DNA from 3 places in the Streptosporangium sp. LJ11 genome. Region 1 is predicted to be linked to each of the others. Evidence: predicted binding sites of a transcription regulator. Region 1 holds the regulator's gene; each other region holds the start of a gene.

Region 1 (6,275 bases):
CGTTCTGCTGGAATCGTTTGTCTCGGACATGAGCGGGCCTGACGGCCTGTTCGCCTCCAGATATAGGCGCGGAACTTCACCGCCATGCTAGCCGCGATCGCCAGGATCGCGCCTACCGGTTTTCAGCCGGGCGGCCACCGCAGGCCGCGCCCGCCGAGCACGTGTCCGTGCACGTGGAAGACGGTCTGGCCGGCCCCGGGCCCGGTGTTGAACACCAGCCGGTAGCCCGACTCTGCGACCCCCTCGCGCAGGGCGACCTCGTGCGCGGCCTTGATCACCTCGTCGGCCAGGCCGTGGTCGGCGGCGGCCAGGGCGGCCGCGTCCCGGTAGTGGCCCTTGGGGATCACCAGCACGTGGGTCGGCGCCTGGGGATCGACGTCGCGGAAGGCCAGCGTGCGATCGGTCTCGTAGACGATCTCCGCGGGAATCTCCTTGGCCACGATCCTGCAGAACAGGCAGTCGGCTTCGCTCACCATGACAGGCACCATACCGTCGAGGACGTTGCGAATCGGTGATGGTTCCCGTCCGCAAACAAAGATCCGCCCAGATATGGTGGGTGTGCAAAACTTCAACCACGACAGCCCTTTGCGCGCAGCAATATATGGCCGCCTGGCGAGGACACGACTGGGTCATGCCCCCTAATGAACCGGAAGAGCGTAAACCCTCTGGGAAGGCCAAGCGTCCCACTGATGTGACCACCGAGACCCTCGTGGCCGACAGGTCGCTCGGGGCGGTGCCCGTCGGATGGGATGCCGACATGGCCGTTACCGCGCTCTACAGCGCGCACTATCGGTCTCTTGTCCGTCTCGCCGTCTTACTCGTCCGCGACATGGCAACCGCGGAGGAGGTCGTGCAGGACGCGTTCGTCGCCATCCATGGCGCCTGGCGCCGACTGCGCGACACCGACAAGGCACTGGCCTACCTGCGACAGTCGGTCGTCAACCGATCACGTTCGGTGCTTCGGCATCGGGCGGTCGTCGAGAAGTACGCGCCCAAGGGCATGCCCGACGCGCCGAGCGCCGAGAACGGGGCGATCGGCGAGTTCGAGCGTTCCGCCGTCATCGAGGCGCTCCGCGGGCTGCCCGCACGCCAGCGGGAGGCCCTGGTGCTGCGCTACTACGGAGACCTGTCCGAGGCGCAGATCGCCCATGCGATGGGCATCAGCAAAGGCGCGGTCAAGAGCCATACGGCTCGCGGCATGGCCGCCCTACGAACCTCACTGGAGCAACTGTCATGACCGACTCCCCGGATGAGTACGGCGAGCTGCTTCGCCGCGCGCTCAGCGCGGAGGCGAACTCGGTCGTTCCCTCCCCGGACGGGCTGGAGGTGATCCGCGGCCGCATCGAGCGGCGCGGGATCCGCCGGCTGGTGTGGTGGCGCGCCGGAGCCTCCGTCGCCAGCGCGATCCTCGTCGCGGCGGCCGTCGTCATGGTGGTTCCCCAGTTCCGCGAAGAGGTGGGCCGCCAGGTGAGAACCGAATGGGTCAACTTCACCGCGTCGACCCCTCCCGTCGACGGGTCCGCCACCTCGCGTCCCCCGGCGCCCTCCTCGCAGCCGCCGTCCGTCCACGCCCCGCTTCCGGCCGCCAGCAGGTCGGATCCCGGCGCCACCATGCTCTCGCCGAGGCCCGCACCGTCCAGGAGCGCGGCGCCCAGCACGCGGCCGACCTCCAGGCCCGACCCGGCGACGACGGCTCCCCGGCCGACGCCGACGCCGACCCCCACCTGCCCCATCCCCCTCGACAGCCCCACCGTCGAGCCCAGCGGGGTCTTCAGGAGGTGCGAGGAGATCGAGGCGACACCGACGCCGACGAAGACGAGGCCGGCTCCCTCGGAGAGCCCGTGCTCGCCCGACGAGTGCGCGCCGTCGGGCGACGCCTCGCCCCCCATGCCGACGGAGGCGAGCACCCCGGCTCCCGTCCCCACCCAGAGTTAGCGCGGTGACCGGTCACGGCGAGCCCTGACCGGTCCTCTCCTCGTCACCCACTCGCGGGGGCGGGTCTCCGGGGGCCTCACGGACACTCCCCGGTGGCCTCACGCTTCCCGGGGCCTCACGACACGGATTCGCCGGGACCGGCGACCGCCGAGGGGTGACCCGCCGCGCACCGGCGGGATGTCACCAGCGGCCGCTGCGCGTCTGGAGCACCGCCGCCGCGACGACCCCGGCGGTCGAGGTACGCAGCACCGTCGGCCCGAGCAGCGCCGGCACCGCCTTGGCCTCAAGGAACGCGGCGATCTCCTCGCCCGAGACCCCGCCCTCGGGGCCGACCACCACGACGATGTCACCACCGGCGGGAAGGGGCAGGCCGGACAGCGGGGCGGCGGCCTCCTCGTGCAGCACCACGCCCAGCGCCGCCGCCGACAGCAGGCCGGCGACCTTCGCGGTGGACGCGAGCTCCGTCACCTCCGGCAGGTGGAAACGGCGCGACTGCTTGCCCGCCTCGCGTGCCGTGGACCGCCAGCGGGCCAGCGCCTTGGCCGCCCGCTCGCCCTTCCACTGGGTGACGCACCTGGCCGCGGCCCAGGGGACGATCACGTCGACCCCCGCCTCGGTCATCATCTCCACGGCCAGCTCGCCCCGGTCGCCCTTGGGCAGGCCCTGGACCACGACCAGGCGCGGTGACGGCACGGGCACGTCGTGGCGGCGCAGCACCTCGACCCGGAGCGAGTCCCTGCCCGCCTCGGTCACCACGCACTCGGCGACGGAACCCGCCCCGTCGGTCAGGTCGAGCCGCTCCCCCGCCCGCAGCCGCCGTACGGCCGCCGCGTGGCGCCCCTCGGGACCGCCGAAGACGAACGCCGGCCTGGCCAGGTCGGCGGGGTCGGCCAGGAAGACCGGGACGGTCATGGGCCGTCGGAGCCGGCCCGGCCCGGGTGACACACCCCCGGGACGGCCTGGGCGGGACGCCCCGGCCGCGGTCGGGCCAGGCCGCGAGGTGACCGGGCTCGGGCCGGGTCAGCGGCCATTGAAGGCGTCCCGCAGGCGGGAGAAGAAGCTCTGCTGCCCGGGGGCGAACTTGCCCGGCGGGCGCTCCTCGCCGCGGAGCCTGGCGAGCTCCTTCAGCAGCTCCTCCTGCTCGGCGTCGAGGCGGGAGGGGGTCTCCACGTTCACGTGGATCAGCAGGTCGCCGCGGCCCGTCTCGTTCAGGCGCTGCACGCCCCGCCCGTAGAGCGGGATCGTCTGCCCCGACTGCGTGCCGGGACGGATGTCGAGGTCCTCGGCGCCGTCGAGCGTCTCCATGGTCAGGATGGTGCCGAGCGCGGCCGCGGTCATCGGGATCTGCACGGTGCAGTGCAGGTCGTCGCCGCGCCTCTCGAAGATCTCGTGGGGACGCTCGACGATCTCCAGGAACAGGTCGCCGGGCGGGCCTCCCCCCGGGCCGATCTCGCCCTCGCCGGCGAGCTGGATGTGGGTGCCGTCCTCGACCCCGGCCGGGATGCGGACCTTGATGGTCCGCCGGGTGCGGACCCGGCCGTCGCCGGAGCACTCCTGGCAGGGGTTGCGGATGATCGACCCGAAGCCGCCGCACTGGGGGCAGGGGCGGGAGGTCATGACCTGGCCGAGGAAGGACCGGGTGACCTGGGAGACCTCACCCCGGCCGTGACACATGTCACAGGTGTCGGGGTGGGTGCCGGCGGCCGCGCCGGAGCCCGTGCAGACCTCGCAGACCACGGCGGTGTCGACGACCAGCTCGCGGGTCGTGCCGAAGCCCGACTCGCGCAGGTCGAGCTCGACCCGGATGGTGGCGTTGCGCCCGCGTCGGGCACGGGAGCGGGGACCCCGGCCGCCGCCACCGGCCGCGCCGAAGAAGGCGTCCATGATGTCGCTGAACGGGAAGCCTGCGCCGAAGCCCCCGGCCCCCGCGCCGCCGCCCGAGGCGAACGGGTCGCCGCCCATGTCGTACATCTGCCGCTTGCTGGAGTCGGACAGGACCTCGTAGGCCTGCGTGATCTCCTTGAAGCGTTCCTGGGTCTCGGGGTCGGGGTTGACGTCGGGATGCAGCTCGCGCGCCAGGCGTCGGTACGCCTTCTTGATCTCTTCCGCACTGGCGTCGCGGCGCACCCCGAGGGTGCCGTAGTAGTCGCTCTTAGCCACTTTTCGTTGACCTCTTATGATGCAGCCAGGATCTGGCTGACGTAGCGTGCCACCGCGCGCACCGCGCCCATCGTGACCGGGTAGTCCATTCGCGTCGGGCCCAGCACACCGAGCCGGGCCAGTTGCTTGTCCCCAGAACCGTATCCGGCGGCGACGATGGACGTGCCCTGGAGTCCGGTGTAGGGGTTCTCCGAGCCGATCCGCACGGTCAGCGCCGAAAGGTCGGAGGTCTCACCGAGCAGTCGCATGAGCACGACCTGCTCTTCCAGAGCCTCCAGCACGTCGCGGAGCCCGACGGTGAAGTCGGCTCCCGCGAGGTTGGCGGCTCCGGCAAAAACGATCTTCTCATCGTGCCGGTCCACCAGGGACTCCAGCAGCACTGACAGGATAGTGGCAGCGAGCGGCCGGTCTTCCGCGGGCAGCCGCTCCGGCAGGTCGGCGACCTTGTCGGGGACGCTGGTGAGCCCGCACCCGTCGAGGGAGGCGTTGAGCATCGCGCGCAGATGGGCCACGCGCTGCTCGTCGACGACGTGGGGCAGCTCGATCACGCGCTGCTCGACCCTGCCGGTGTTGGTGATGAGCACGAACATCAGCCGGCGCTCGCTCAGCGGCACCAGCTCGACGTGCCTGACCGTCGAGTGGGTCAGCGTCGGGTACTGCACCACGGCGACCTGCCGGGTGAGCTGGGCCAGCAGCCGCACCGTCCTCATGACGACGTCGTCGATGTCCACCGCGCCCGCGAGGAAGCTCTCGATGGCCTTGCGTTCCGCGCTCGACAGGGGTTTCACCTGCGAGAGGCGGTCGACGAAGAGCCGGTAGCCCTTGTCGGTGGGCACCCGGCCGGCGCTGGTGTGGGGCTGGGCGATGTAGCCCTGCTCCTCCAGCACCGCCATGTCGTTGCGGATCGTCGCCGGGGACACCCCCAGGTTGTGCCGGTCCGCGAGGGCTTTCGAACCCACCGGCTCGTTGGTGGACACGTAGTCCTCGACGATGGCGCGGAGCACGGCGAGCTTGCGGTCGTCGACCAACGTGGTCACCTCCCTGCCTGCGTTCAGAGGGAAACACGAGGTTTGGCACTCTGTGTTCCCGAGTGCCAAGTGTACGGCCCCGGTGCGGAAGGCGCGATAAGCAAGAGCTGCGGATGATGACGGCAAGCCGTTGTCAAGTCAACTGCTATCGCGATCCAAGCGGCACCCATCAGAATTCGGTCATGTCCAACGATTTCGGTTCTTATCCGGGTGACGCCTCCCGCGGCCCCGGTCACGGCGGCCCCCAGCAGCCGTATGGCCAGCAGCAGTACGGCCAGCAGCCTCCCTCGTACGGTTACGCGCCTCCCGGTTACGGCGCCCCGCAGGGACCGCCGCCCCCCGCCGGGAAGATCAAGCCCGGCATCGGGTGGATCGTCGGGGTCTGGCTGCTCGCCCTGGTCAGCGTCATCGTCGGCATCGGCGGCTTCGCCGGCGGCCTCGTCGGCGCGGTCACCGACGCGGCCCCGACGCAGACCTTCGCTCCCGGCGAGGCCAAGACGGTCACGATCGACCCGGCGGACAAGCCTGCGATCTACGTCGCCACGGGCGGGCCCACCCGGTTCGAGTGCACGCTGAAGGGCGGCACGGGCACCCCCAGGCTGCAGAAGCCGGACCTCCAGCAGACCGTCGCGGGGTCCGACGGGGTCACCTGGGAGATGGGCCTGCGGGTCGGCGTGGACCAGGCGGGTGACTACCAGGTCCAGTGCTCCGCCGATCCCGCCGAGGGCACCAGGTTCGGCGTGGGCAAGGAGCTCGCCGCCGAATCGCTGGTGGGCGGGGTGGTCGCCCTGTTCGTGATCCCCGGCGTCGGGATCCTGCTCGCCATCGTCGTGACGATCGTCGTACTGGTGAAGCGCGGCAACGCCCGCAAGCGCCGGGCCGCCGCGGTGCCGGTGGGGCAGTGGGGACAGCCGGGACCCTACGGCAGGTGACGGTGGTGTTTGCTAGCGTCCCACCTGATCCCCGGCGAGAGAGGGTGGGCGGTCGGTGATGTACGAGCGTGACGTTCTGGCGGGAGACTGGCGGCGCCCGCGCAGGGGGACGATCCCCCAGGTGCCCGCGGAGCTCGACCTGGTCGTCGAGGACGCCGACGGCGGCTTCTGCGGCGCCGTGGTGGCCTGCGACAAGGAGGCCGTCACCCTGGAGGACCGC
Region 2 (6,275 bases), on a different contig from region 1:
GCGGCAACCTGCGCCAGATGATCGAGAACGGCCAGCCCCAGGTGCACGAGCCCGCCTACCAGCCCAACCCCACCGACTACGTGAGCTGGGAATACGCCCGTGGTTACGTGGACGGCGTGATCGACACCGAGGAACACCGCTGATCCACGTCGTCGATCAGGGCCGCCAGCAGGGCGACCGCGGCGTCTGAGCCGGAGACGGGCCTCCTGCCGGAGAGCGCCTCCAGGAGTTCGGCGGTCTCGGCGACCGCCGGGTCCTCGTCCGGCCCGTATCTCCGAGCCGGACGTCGCGGGTGAACCGTTGTCATGATCGTTCTCGCTCCGGGTCGTCGCGAGCCCCGCCCCGCGGTTCGGGCCTCCGCTCGCGCCCCCTGCTCGACAGCTCCGCGGTCAAGCTATCGACTCCAGCTCCGCCATCGCTCGTAGCCGGGCCAGCGCCCTGTGCTGGGCCACACGAACCGCACCTGGTGACATGCCAAGTACATTACCGGTCTCCTCGGCGGAAAGGCCCGACACCACTCGAAGCATGAGCAGCTCGCGCTGGTTGTCCGGCAGCCTCGACAGCAGCCGGCGGGCGTGTTCGGCCTCGATGTAACGCACCACGGTCTCCTCCGGCCCCGGACCCTCGTCGGGCCCGTCAGGAAGGTCCTGGGTGGGCACGGCGGATCGTACGGAGCTGCGCAGCGCGTCGGCCACCTTGTGAGACGCGATGCCGAAGACGAAGGACGCGAACGGGCGTCCCATGTCACGGTAGCGGGGCAGTGCGGACAGCACCGCTATGCAAACTTCCTGGGCCACGTCGTCCGCGATGTGATACTGACCGGAAACCCGGCCCAGACGACCACGGCAATATCGGACGACCATCGGCCGCAGTTGCGCGATCAGAGATTCGATCGCGGTGCGATCCCCCTGAACGGCGAGGCTCGTCAGATCCTTGAGATCATCCCTGTGGGCGACCCCATCAGACCTCGTCGCAAGCCTCACCCCATTTTTGGCGTCGGCGACGCATCCCTCGGTCACGTTAGGCATGATGCCCGCCCTGGTAGTGACTGTCGTCATCGCAAACGGCTACGGATTGGTCACATTGAGGCGGAGATAACGGCGCGTAATCGAACGGCGACTGCAACGACTACAGAATGTGCAAATATTTCATTCGATTGCCAAATACGTCGACTATTCGTTAGAACCGCGTTTGGTCTTCTGTCCGGCGTGACGCTTGAGATCGTTTTTTGGTTTACCGCGAAACGCGAACGGCTCGCGCCTCCGGGGAGACGCGAGCCGTTCGGAACCGATGATCGGCCGGGGCCGATCGGGGGCCGGTCAGTGACCGATCAGTGACCGATCAGTGGCCGTGGCCGTGGCCGTGACCCTGGCCGGCGGCGGCCGGGGCCTCCTCCTCGGGCTTGTCCACCACGAGGGCCTCGGTCGTCAGCAGCATGCCGGCGATGGAGGCGGCGTTCTGGACGGCCGAGCGGGTGACCTTGACCGGGTCGATGACGCCCTGGGCGATCAGGTCGCCGTACTCGCCGGTGGCGGCGTTGAAGCCCTGGCCGACGGGCAGCTCGGTGACCTTCGCCGTCACGACGTAGCCCTCGAGACCGGCGTTCTCCGCGATCCAGCGGGCCGGCTCGACGAGCGCCTTGCGGACGATGGAGACGCCGGTCGCCTCGTCGCCGGTCAGGCCCAGGTCGTCGAGGACCTTGGAGACGTGGATGAGCGCGGAGCCACCGCCGGAGACGATGCCCTCCTCGATCGCCGCGCGCGTCGCCGAGATGGCGTCCTCAAGGCGGTGCTTCTTCTCCTTGAGCTCCACCTCGGTGGCCGCGCCGACCTTGAGCACGCAGACGCCGCCGGAGAGCTTGGCGAGGCGCTCCTGGAGCTTCTCGCGGTCCCAGTCGGAGTCGGACTGCTCGATGGCGAGCTTGATCTCCTTGACGCGGTCGGCGATCGCCGAGGCCTCACCGGCACCGTCGACGACGGTGGTGGAGTCCTTGGTGATGACGACGCGCCGGGCGGTGCCCAGCACCTCCAGGCCGACGTGCTCCAGCTTGAGGCCGATCTCCTCGCTGACGACCTGGCCACCGGTGAGGATGGCGATGTCCTGCAGCATGGCCTTGCGGCGGTCGCCGAAGCCCGGCGCCTTGACGGCGACGGAGGTGAAGGTGCCACGGATCTTGTTCGTGACGAGGACCGCGAGGGCCTCGCCCTCGACGTCCTCGGCGATGACCAGCAGGGCCTTCTTCGTCTGCGCGATCTTCTCGAGCAGCGGCAGGAAGTCCGAGACCGAGGCGATCTTGCCCTGGGTGATCAGGATGTAGGGGTCCTCCAGGATCGCCTCCATGCGCTCCTGGTCGGTCACCATGTAGGGCGACAGGTAACCCTTGTCGAACTGGAGACCCTCGGTGAACTCGAGCTCCAGGCCCATGCTGTTGGACTCTTCGACGGTGATGACACCGTCCTTGCCCACCTTGTCGAACGCCTCGGCGATCAGCTCACCGATCTTGGCGTCCTGCGCGGAGATCGTCGCCACATTCGCGATCTCCTTCTTGTCCTCGACCGGGCGGGCCGACTCGATCAGCCGGTCGCTGACGGCCTTGGCCGCGATGTCGATGCCGCGCTTGAGGGAGAGCGGCTGCGCTCCGGCGGCCACGTTGCGCAGGCCCTCGCGGACCATGGCCTGGGCCAGGACGGTCGCGGTGGTGGTGCCGTCACCGGCGACGTCGTTGGTCTTGGTCGCCACTTCCTTGGCCAGCTGGGCGCCCATGTTCTCGTACGGCGTCTCCAGCTCGACCTCGCGGGCGATGGTCACACCGTCGTTGGTGATGGTCGGCGCACCGAACTTCTTGTCGATGACGACATTGCGGCCACGCGGGCCCAGCGTCACCTTGACCGCGTCCGCGAGAGCGTTCACGCCGCGCTCGAGAGCTCGGCGCGCGTCCTCCTCGAACGACAGGATCTTCGGCATGACAATCCTCTCTATAAGTACGTCGGCGCATCAAAGCCCCGGGCGCTCTCGCGACCCGGGGCTCGATACGTCATCTTTGTGAAGCGAGAACTACTTCTCGATGATGGCGAGCACGTCACGAGCGGAGAGCACGAGATACTCCTCGCCGTTGTACTTCACCTCGGTGCCGCCGTACTTGCTGTAGAGGACCACGTCGCCCTCCTTGACGTCGAGCGGAATCCGCTTCTCGCCGTCCTCATCCCAGTTGCCGGGGCCCACCGCGAGGACCTTGCCCTCTTGCGGCTTCTCCTTGGCGGTGTCCGGGATGACCAGACCGGAAGCGGTGGTCTGCTCGGCCTCAAGCGGCTGGACCACAATGCGGTCGCCGAGCGGCTTAACGGGAACCTTGGTGGCGGTCGTCACGTCGGACCTCCCCTTCAGATTTGAATGATCTAGAAGAGGCGACCAGCGGTCTGCCGTCGCGGGTGTCAGACCTGCCTCGTCGCATGTATTTGGCACTCTCACCGGGAGAGTGCCAATACGGAACAGTATGCAAGGTGGCCTTGACAGTCAACACGAAGCACCCCTTCTCCGCTTCACGCGAACGTCAAGGCAGGTGGAAGCCCCTCGCGAAGCCCTACGGCCGAGGCGGTAGCGTCGGCTGGTGTGAATCTCGACGCATTCCGGGAACTCCTGACCCCGCGCGGCCAGGAGGCCCTGGGCGCGGCGGCCGGGATCGCCGGCGACGACCCGGTGTCGGCGGTGACCAGGCTGAGGAAGACCTACGACGCGGACCTGACCTCGGCGGCGCTCACGCAGGCCACGCTCCGGCTGCGCGCGAGGGAGAAGTTCGGGGCCGACGCCGATCTCATGTACTTCACCCGGACCGGCTTGGAGCAGGCCACCCGCCGGGAGGTCGCCGACCATCGGGCGCGGCGCGTCCCCGCGGGCTCGCGGGTCGCCGACGTCTGCTGCGGCATCGGCGGCGACCTCCTCGCCCTGGCCAGGGCCGGGTGCTCGGTCGAGGCCGTCGACACCGACCCGCTCACCGCGGCGATCGCCCAGGCCAACGCGGACGCCCTGGGCTTCGGCGACCGGGTCTCGGTCCGCGCCGCCGACGCCTCCGCCCTGGACCCGGCCGCCTTCGACGTCCTGTTCGCCGACCCGGCGCGCCGTACGGCGCGGGGCAGGACCTTCGACCCGATGGGCTACTCGCCGCCCTGGCCCGCCGTGCTGGAGATGGTGGCCAGGGCCGGGGCCGCCTGCCTGAAGGTCGCCCCCGGGATCCCGTACGAGTTCGTCCCCGAGGGCGCGGAGGCCGAGTGGGTCTCGTACAAGGGCGACGTCAAGGAGGCCGTGATCTGGTGCGGCGCGCTGGCGGGCGAGACGGCGCGCAGGGCGACGATCCTGCCCTCGGGCGCCACGATGACGCCCGACCCGGCCCTCGGCGCCCCCGGCACCGGCCCCGCCGGCCGCTACATCTACGAGCCGGACGGCGCGGCCATCCGGGCCCACCTGGTGGCGGAGATCGCCGCGGCGGTCGGCGGGCACCTGCTCGACCCGCAGATCGCCTACATCACCGGCGACGTCGCGACGCCGACGCCGTGGGCGTCCCGGTACGAGGTCCACGAGACGCTGCCGTTCTCGCTCAAGCGGCTGCGGGCGGCGCTCCGCGAGCGCGGCGCGGGCAATGTGACGATCAAGAAGCGCGGCTCCGCGGTGGACGTCGACCGCCTCAGGAAAGAGCTCCGCCTTTCCGGTGAGGAATCCGCGGTCGTCATTCTCACCCGAATCGGCGACCGGCCATTCGCCTTCGTGTGCGGCCCCGGCTGACCCGCCGCATCGAACCCGTTCGACCAGCAGGAGTCAGCCCTGGTTGACCAGCCAAAATAGTCAATTCTTCCAGCCAACCGGCAATTCCTCTCTTTTAATCTCGCTGCCGGAAAACCTTGATCCAGAGGCTAAGGTTGCCAGGCGGGAGTTCTCTCTCGCCTGCGGTTTCATATCGTTCATCAGCAAATCCCATCAAATCCAACCGCGCGGCTGAGCGTCGGCGAGTGAAGGAGCTCTCGGTGGATCACTCCGACCACACCCTGCTCCAGGCAGGCAGCCAGACCGCCATCTCCGACCGGATGCGCGAGCTCCTCGCCCGCGCGGCGCAGGACCACGTCTACGAGCAGCGGACCCAGGGCGCGGTGCTCGACGAGATCCGGCAGCGCCTGGAGGGCATGGAGTGGCTGCTGCGCGAGGTCAGGGAGCGCGAGATCGGCGGGCTGAACGGCACGCTGGAGTCCGTCCACGGCCGTCTGGACGACATCGCCGCCAAACCGCCCTCCTGGGCCGAGGGCCTGGCCCAGCACGTCGAGGCGGTGCGTGACCACGTCGACGCCGTCGGCGAGCGGGTCGACTCCCTCGGCCGCCGGGTCGAGGCCGTCCGCGACCGGGTCACCCCCCTCGGCGAGCTGCCGAGCCTGTGGACCGACCTCGGCACCGTCGGCGAGAGCGTGGACGAGGCGCTCACCCGCCTGCGGGCGATCTCGGACGGCACCCTGGGCCTCGACGAGCAGGTGCGGCAGCTGGCCGAGCACCTCGGCAGGCTCCAGGCCGACATGGGCATCGCGGCGCACCGGTTCAGCCGCCTGGACAGGGCCCTGGCCGACCTCTCCCAGCGCACCGGGCGCATCGAGGCGGGGATGCTCGACCTGTCGGCGAGCGTCCAGCAGGCCGTCGGCACCGCCGCCGACCGGATGCTGGCCGCCGTCGAGCAGGTCAACGGCAAGGTGGACCTGGTGAGCGGCAGGGTCGAGCAGGTGGGCGCCAGGGTCGACCTGGTCGTGCCCAGGATCGACGAGCGCGCCGCCGCCGTCGAGAACCGCATCGACAGCCGCATCGACCGGCTGGACGGCCATCGCATGGCGGCCGGTGGCCGCTTCGACACCCTCGAGGAGCGCCTCGACGACATCGAGGGCCGCCTCACCGGCCGGATGGACGTCATCGACTCCCGGCTGTCCACGCTGGACGGGCACGCGGAGAAGTCCGCCGAGCGTCTGGAGAGCCTGGACGAGCGCCTGGAGGTCCTGCCCGCCGTCCTCGGCGTCGGCGCGCTCATCGGCGTTCAGACCGACGAGCAGCGCGAGCGCTTCGACTCCCTGGACGAGCGCGTCATCCGGGCCGAGGCCGCGCTGGCCCCGCTGGCCGAGACGCTTCGCGCCCTGCCCGACCGTGACCAGCTCTCCGAGGCGCTGAGCGAGACCGTGGAGCCCGCGCACACCGACCTCACCCGCCGCCTGGGCGCCCTGGAGGAGACCATGCTGGCCCTGGCCGAGGCGCTG
Region 3 (6,275 bases), on a different contig from region 1:
TCCTCAAGCTCGTGGGCCCGGTCGAAGTGATCCTCGATGGAGCGCTTGTTCTTCCCGGTGACCATGAGAACGTCGAGCAGCCCGGCGGAGACGGCCTCCTCGACGACATACTGGATCGCGGGCTTGTCGACGATGGGCAACATCTCCTTGGGGGTCGCCTTGGTCGCCGGAAGAAAACGGGTGCCCATACCCGCCGCGGGAACGACTGCTTTCGTCACAGCTTCGAAGTCGGCCATAACCGAAACCTTAGTGGAGGGACCTGTGGACAAGCTGACGCTGCGTGCCACGATCGAGGCCGCACGCGCCTCGATCCCCGACGAGAAGCGGCACGCGGCCTCCGTCCAGATCAGGGAATCCCTGCTGGACCGGCCCTGGGTCCAGATGGCCGGGCTGGTCGCGTGCTACTGGTCGATCGGTACGGAGCCCGCGACCCACGGGCTGGTCTTCGCCCTGTGGAAACACGGCGCGACCGTGATCCTGCCGGTGCTCCGCGACGACGACGATCTCGACTGGGCGGTGTACGACGGCCCCGACACCCTCGCCCCCGGCCGCTTCGGGATCATGGAACCGGTCGACACGCGGCGCGGCGTCGACGCCGTCAGGACCGCGGCCCTGGTGATCGTGCCGGCGCTCGCGGTGGACAGGTCCACCGGGGTACGGCTGGGCCGCGGCGGCGGCTCCTACGACCGGGCGCTGGCCAGGGTCGGCCCGAACGTGCCGACGGTGGCGCTGCTCCACGAGGGCGAGCTGCTCGACGACGTGCCCACCGAGCCCCACGACCTCGCGGTCCGCTACGCGGCGACCCCCGAGGGGATCTTCAGAACCACCGCCGCGGAGGTGTGACCGACCGGCGGAACGGGGCGTGACCAACCGGGAAGTGCAGGCGTGGCCAACCGGCGGAACGGAGCGTGACCGACCGGGAAGTGCAGGCGTGACCGACCGATGGGCGTAGGTGTGACCGACCGGCGGAATCGCCGCTGGACGCGGGGCTGAAGGCGTCGGAATCGTGACAGGGAGTGCGCGCCGCTCGTGCGTGGCGCCCCACCCGAATGCGACACAATGGTCCCCGGAGTCAGAGAGGGGACCAGATGGGACTGGACGTCTGGCTGCTTCTCGGTGCCGGAATCGTCATCGCGGCCATCGTCGCAGTCCGTGTCGCCCATCGGAGCGGACTGCCCAGCCTTCTGATCTTCCTGGGTTTCGGGTTGCTCGTCGGCGAGTCCGGGTTCGGGTTGCAGTTCGACAACCCTCAGCTCGCGCAGGAGATAGGTCTGATCGCACTGGCGATCATCCTGGCCGAGGGCGGCCTGACCACCACCTGGAGCCACGTCAAGGGAGCCATTCCCACCGCCCTGGTGCTCGCCACCGTCGGCGTGGGGGTGAGCATCGTGGCCGTCGCGATCCCGGCGCACCTCATCCTCGGCATGGACTGGCGGACCGCGCTCCTGCTCGGCGCGATCCTCGCCTCCACCGACGCGGCCGCCGTCTTCTCCGTACTGCGCCGCCTGCCCCTGCCCTCGCGCCTCGCGGGCATCCTGGAGGCCGAGTCGGGCCTCAACGACGCCCCCACGGTGATCGCCGTCATGCTGCTGAGCGCCGCCACCTCGCCCAGCCTGGGAGCGGCGCTGTTCGAGGTGATCCTCGAACTCGTGGTGGGCGCGGCCGTCGGCCTGGCGGTCGCCCCGCTCGGCGCGTACGCGCTGCGCCGCATCGCGCTGCCCGTCTCCGGCCTGTACCCCATCGCGGTGCTCGCGCTCGCGTTCGTCGCCTACGCGGGAGCCATGCTGCTGCACGGCAGCGGCTTCCTCGCGATTTACCTCGCGGCACTGGTCATGGGCAACTCCCGGATGCCGCACCGCGCGGCCTCGCGGGGTTTCGCCGAGGGCGTGGCCTGGCTGGCGCAGATCGGCCTGTTCGTCATGCTCGGCATGCTGGCCAGCCCCTCGGAGATGCCGTCCGCGATCGTGCCCGGCCTGGTGGCCGGGCTGATCCTGGTCGCGGTGGCCCGGCCTCTGTCGATCGTCGTTTCCGCGCTGCTGGTCCGGCTGATGCGCATCGACCGGCTGGGCTGGCGGGAGCAGGCCTTCCTGTCGTGGGCCGGGCTGCGCGGCGCGGTGCCCATCGTGCTCGCGACCATCCCCTGGGCCGCCACCTCCGTTCCTGACGGCACCGCCAAGTTCGTGTTCAACGAGGTCTTCGTGATCGTCATCGTCTACACCCTGCTGCAGGGGCCGACGCTGCCGTTCGTGGCGAAGCTCCTCAAGCTGTCCACCCCCGACGAGGCCCGCGACCTGGAGGTCGAGTCGGCGCCGCTGGAGGAGCTCAACGCCGACCTGCTCCAGGTCAGGGTGCCGCCGACGTCCAAGCTGCACGGCGTGGAGATCTTCGAGCTGCGGCTGCCCACGGACGCCCAGGTGACGTTGATCGTCAGAGACGGCCGGACGTTCGTCCCCACCGACTCCACGAGGATCAGGATCGACGATCAGTTGCTGGTGGTGACCACGGCCGCCTGCCGTGACACGGTCGAACGCCGGATGCGCGCGATCAGCCGCAAGGGCAAGCTCGCGGGCTGGTTCGGCGAACGCGGCACCTGACCGGGATCCGCCCTCTGATCGAAGGCGGCACCTGACCTGGATCGGCGTCTGCTCGAAGGCGGCACCCGATCCGAGGGCGGCCCGCATCCGAACCGGAGTCCGGCCGCATCCGCCCCAGGGCCCGGCCACATCCGAAGCGGGATTCGACCCATCCGAATCGGGGGCCGGCGACACCCGATCCGCCAGGCCGGGCCACGTCCGAAGCGGGGTCCGGCCCCATCTGATCGGAATCCGGCTACGGAATGCGAGGACTCCGACTCGCGTTTAAGCTTGTCGGCTGCGTACCATTAGCAGTCGCGCCACTAGAGTGCCAATCGGCGCGGATCATTACGAGGAGGAGCGCGTGCCCACCTACCAGTACGCCTGCACAGCTTGTAACAACCAGTTCGAAATCGTCCAGAAGTTCTCCGACGACGCTCTCACCGAGTGCCCGAGCTGCACGGGCGACCTGCGCAAGGTGTTCTCCGCGGTCGGCATCGTCTTCAAGGGCTCGGGCTTCTACCGGACCGACAGCCGGTCCTCGTCGTCGAGCACGGTGACGTCCGCGAACGGTTCGTCGAGCTCCTCGGATTCCTCCGGTTCGAAGTCGTCCGACTCGTCGAGCTCGTCCGACTCGTCCTCGTCGAAGTCGTCGAGCTCCTCGTCCTCGTCGGACTCCACGTCGACGAAGACCGCGAGCAGCACGGCCGCCGCGGCCTCCTGAGCCGCGTCCCCGCCCCCTCGAACCCACCACCCCCTCCCCGGGCGGCCGTCCGACCGGCCGCCCCGACCATGGCCTCCCACCCGCCCCCCACCGGCCGAAGCGGGGTCGACGAGCCCCGGCCCCTCCGTGCGCCGCCGGTGATCACAGGACGGCCCGCGGTTGGTTCGGCACAGCTTGTACGACCTCCGATCGACATCCCACCGTTTTCACCGAAAGTGATCGGTCGGCTACCCGGGGACGCGGTTATCCACAGGCCTTCACCCTGGCTCCTCAGGGACCGGCCCGTGGCGCTAACCTCGGCTCCATGGTCACTCGCGCGGACATCGGAGTCATCGGCGGCTCGGGCTTCTACTCCCTGCTCGACGACGCCACAGAGGTCGAGATCACCACGCCGTACGGCCCTCCCAGTGATGTCGTCACCGTCGGCCGGATCGGGTCGCGCTCGGTCGCCTTCGTGCCCCGCCACGGCCGCGACCACCGCTTCCCTCCGCACCGGATCCCCTACCGGGCGAACCTGTGGGCACTGCGTTCCCTAGGCGTCCGCCAGGTCCTCGCCCCCAGCGCGGTCGGCTCCCTGCGCGCCGAGATCGGCCCCGGCGCCCTGGTCGTCCCCGACCAGATCGTCGACCGCACCTCAGGCCGGGTGCAGACCTACTACGACGCGGACGGCGTCGTCCACGTCGCCTTCGCCGACCCCTACTGCCCCTCGGGTCGCACGACGGCCGTCTCCACGGCGCGTTCCGCCGACTGGGAGGTGACCGACGGCGGCACCCTCGTGGTCATCGAGGGCCCGCGCTTCTCGACCCGCGCCGAGTCCCGCTGGTTCAGCGGCAACGGCTGGTCGATCGTCGGCATGACCGCCTCCCCCGAGGCCGCCCTCGCCCGCGAGCTGGCTCTCTGTTACACCTCGGTCTCCCTCGTCACCGACCACGACGCCGGGGTCGAGGCGGGCGAGGGGGTCACCCACGACGAGGTCCTCGCCTTCTTCGCCACCAACGTCGGCCGCATGCGCTCCCTCGTCGGCGACATCGTCGCCGCCCTCCCCGAAGAACGCACCTGCCCCTGCCAGAACGCCCTGGACGGCCTCAAGCTCCCCTTCGACCTCCCCGGCTGATCCTGTGGCCGGCGCACCCGGCATCACCACCAGGTGAGTAACCGACGAATCCCGAAAAGGGCTGAATCCCGCTCCCCCGGCCACGCCACCCGGATCCGTCGAGAATCCTCGATCCGCCCCGCCCCGCCCCGCCCCGTCCCGCCGATCGGCGGGGCGTCCCATCCACCCCGGGCACCGCCTCGCCACTCGGCGGGGCGTCCCACCCGCCACGGGCACCACGCCACCACTCGGCGGGGATGTCCCATCCATCACGGGCACCGCGCCGCCCGGCTCCCACCCTTGGAGTCAGCCATGCGCGCTCTGCGCCGCTTCCTCGACCGCCGTCACCGTCTCATCGCCACCGCCGTCGCCGCCCTGGCGATGGGATGCGCCGTGCTGGCGCTGCGCCCGGACACCGCCTCGGTGACCGTCCTGACCGCCGCCAGAGATCTTTCCGGAGGCGTGCTGGAGCCGGCCGACCTGACACCGGCCCCGCTGAGACCCGGTACGGTCCCCGACGGCGCCCTGAGGCCCGGCACGCCGTACGCGGGAAAGATCCTGACGGGTCCCGCGCGGCGCGGCGAACCGCTGACCGACGTCCGCCTGCTCGGCCCCGGCCTGCTGACCGCCCACGGTGAGGGGACGGTCGCCACCCCCGTACGCGTCGCCGATCCCGAGACCGCGCGCCTGCTCTCCCCGGGTGATGTGGTGGACGTGCTCGCCGCCAGCTCGACATGGGACGGCGATGCTCCGGCGACCGTCGCGGCCCAAGACGTCACGGTCCTGGCCACCCCGGGCGGGGAGTCGGAGCGGGGCGCGCTCGTCGTGCTCGCCACCACGTCGGCCCAGGCGACCGAGCTGGCCTCCGCCCAGGCCGGCGGGCGGCTCTCCATCACGATCGGCTCCCGCACGGAATGAATCTCCCTCGATCAATGAGGGCGCGGCGGTCCGAGCCGAGAAAGATCCGGTCGCCGTACCCGAATTCCGCATGCCTCCCCTCAGCGGCCCCAACAACGATTGCGTCGAGGTGGCCACCGCCTGCCGGGGCTCGTCGCCGTGCGCGACAGCAAGGACCCGTCCGGCCCGGCGCCGACCTTCTTCCCGAGGGCCTGTTCCCCGGGGGCCTGGAACGGCTTCCTGACGGGCATCCGCAACGGAGAGACCGGATCTGCCGCCGAACACCGACTTCGGAGACAGGGGCCGCGAGACCGCAGCCCCTCTTACAGCAGGGAACCGATCTTGGGGTCGTACTCCCAGTGCCAGGGCTCGAAGGGGCTGACGTAGGCCCACTTGGGGTGGATCCAGCCGAACTTCTTGCCGTTGGTCTCCAGCCAGTTGAACTCGGCCGAGCGGAAGCGCTCGACGCCCCCGCACAGGTCGACGGCGAGTCCCAGACCGTGGTTGCTGCGGCCCGGGATCGCCGCCAGGCCGGGACGCGTGTAGTAGACCGACTGCTGCTCGGCCAGGCTCCGGTAGCTGTCGGTCACGCACATCGGCCTGCCGAACTGCCGCTTGTACGACTCGTTGAGACTGATGAACGCAAGCGCAGCGTCCCCCCGCAGCTGGTTGCCCCGCTGCTGGAGGGGGCAGAGGTAGGCCTGCGGGATGAGGCCGTTGGGGAATTCGCTCATCGAGGTCGCCCTGGTCGGGTCGCACCCGGCCGCGGGACGCCCCTTCTTGTCGATCTTGACGCCCAGCTTCACCAGCGCCTTGGTCAGGGACTGCACGATCTTCTGCGAGCGCACCCTGAGCGTCTCGATCTCGGCGCCCATCTGCGCCTCCGCGAGGAGGTTGCTCGCCCGGAGTTCCTGCGCCTCGCCCGCCAGGCGCTCCCGTTCCAGCTGCAGGCGGCTGCTGTCCTCAAGGATCAGGTCGCGCTCGGCGA

What was found. Region 1 encodes HrcA, which represses chaperone genes, less so after heat shock. Its sites were predicted from a motif close to TTGGCACTCTCNNNNNGAGAGTGCCAA; they were not measured.
Region 2: groES (co-chaperone GroES) is a predicted target of HrcA. The motif match lies at 3,456-3,482, and genes of this name have one in related genera.
Region 3: ACTOQ3_RS36650 (FmdB family zinc ribbon protein) is a predicted target of HrcA. The motif match lies at 2,882-2,908, and genes of this name have one in related genera.

Annotation. Positions count from the first base shown of each region.
Region 1 covers NZ_JBPXMB010000005.1:294,831-301,105, reverse strand. The annotation lists gene ACTOQ3_RS10360 (PhoH family protein) at 1-30, opposite strand, end outside; gene ACTOQ3_RS10355 (histidine triad nucleotide-binding protein) at 123-473, opposite strand; gene ACTOQ3_RS10350 (SigE family RNA polymerase sigma factor) at 758-1,237, shown strand; gene ACTOQ3_RS10345 (hypothetical protein) at 1,234-1,935, shown strand; gene ACTOQ3_RS10340 (16S rRNA (uracil(1498)-N(3))-methyltransferase) at 2,116-2,847, opposite strand; gene dnaJ (molecular chaperone DnaJ) at 2,956-4,095, opposite strand; gene hrcA (heat-inducible transcriptional repressor HrcA) at 4,110-5,123, opposite strand; gene ACTOQ3_RS10325 (hypothetical protein) at 5,306-6,055, shown strand; gene ACTOQ3_RS10320 (DUF3097 domain-containing protein) at 6,114-6,275, shown strand, end outside.
Region 2 covers NZ_JBPXMB010000004.1:373,604-379,878, reverse strand. The annotation lists gene ACTOQ3_RS08775 (DUF5319 family protein) at 1-143, shown strand, start outside; gene ACTOQ3_RS08770 (hypothetical protein) at 104-307, opposite strand; gene ACTOQ3_RS08765 (sigma-70 family RNA polymerase sigma factor) at 390-1,028, opposite strand; gene groL (chaperonin GroEL) at 1,342-2,964, opposite strand; gene groES (co-chaperone GroES) at 3,055-3,366, opposite strand; gene ACTOQ3_RS08750 (class I SAM-dependent methyltransferase) at 3,610-4,776, shown strand; gene ACTOQ3_RS08745 (hypothetical protein) at 5,016-6,275, shown strand, end outside.
Region 3 covers NZ_JBPXMB010000033.1:8,341-14,615, reverse strand. The annotation lists gene galU (UTP--glucose-1-phosphate uridylyltransferase GalU) at 1-236, opposite strand, end outside; gene ACTOQ3_RS36660 (5-formyltetrahydrofolate cyclo-ligase) at 262-843, shown strand; gene ACTOQ3_RS36655 (potassium/proton antiporter) at 1,089-2,594, shown strand; gene ACTOQ3_RS36650 (FmdB family zinc ribbon protein) at 2,938-3,297, shown strand; gene ACTOQ3_RS36645 (S-methyl-5'-thioadenosine phosphorylase) at 3,602-4,411, shown strand; gene ACTOQ3_RS36640 (RcpC/CpaB family pilus assembly protein) at 4,703-5,308, shown strand; gene ACTOQ3_RS36635 (DUF397 domain-containing protein) at 5,447-5,674, shown strand; gene ACTOQ3_RS36630 (D-alanyl-D-alanine carboxypeptidase family protein) at 5,611-6,275, opposite strand, start outside.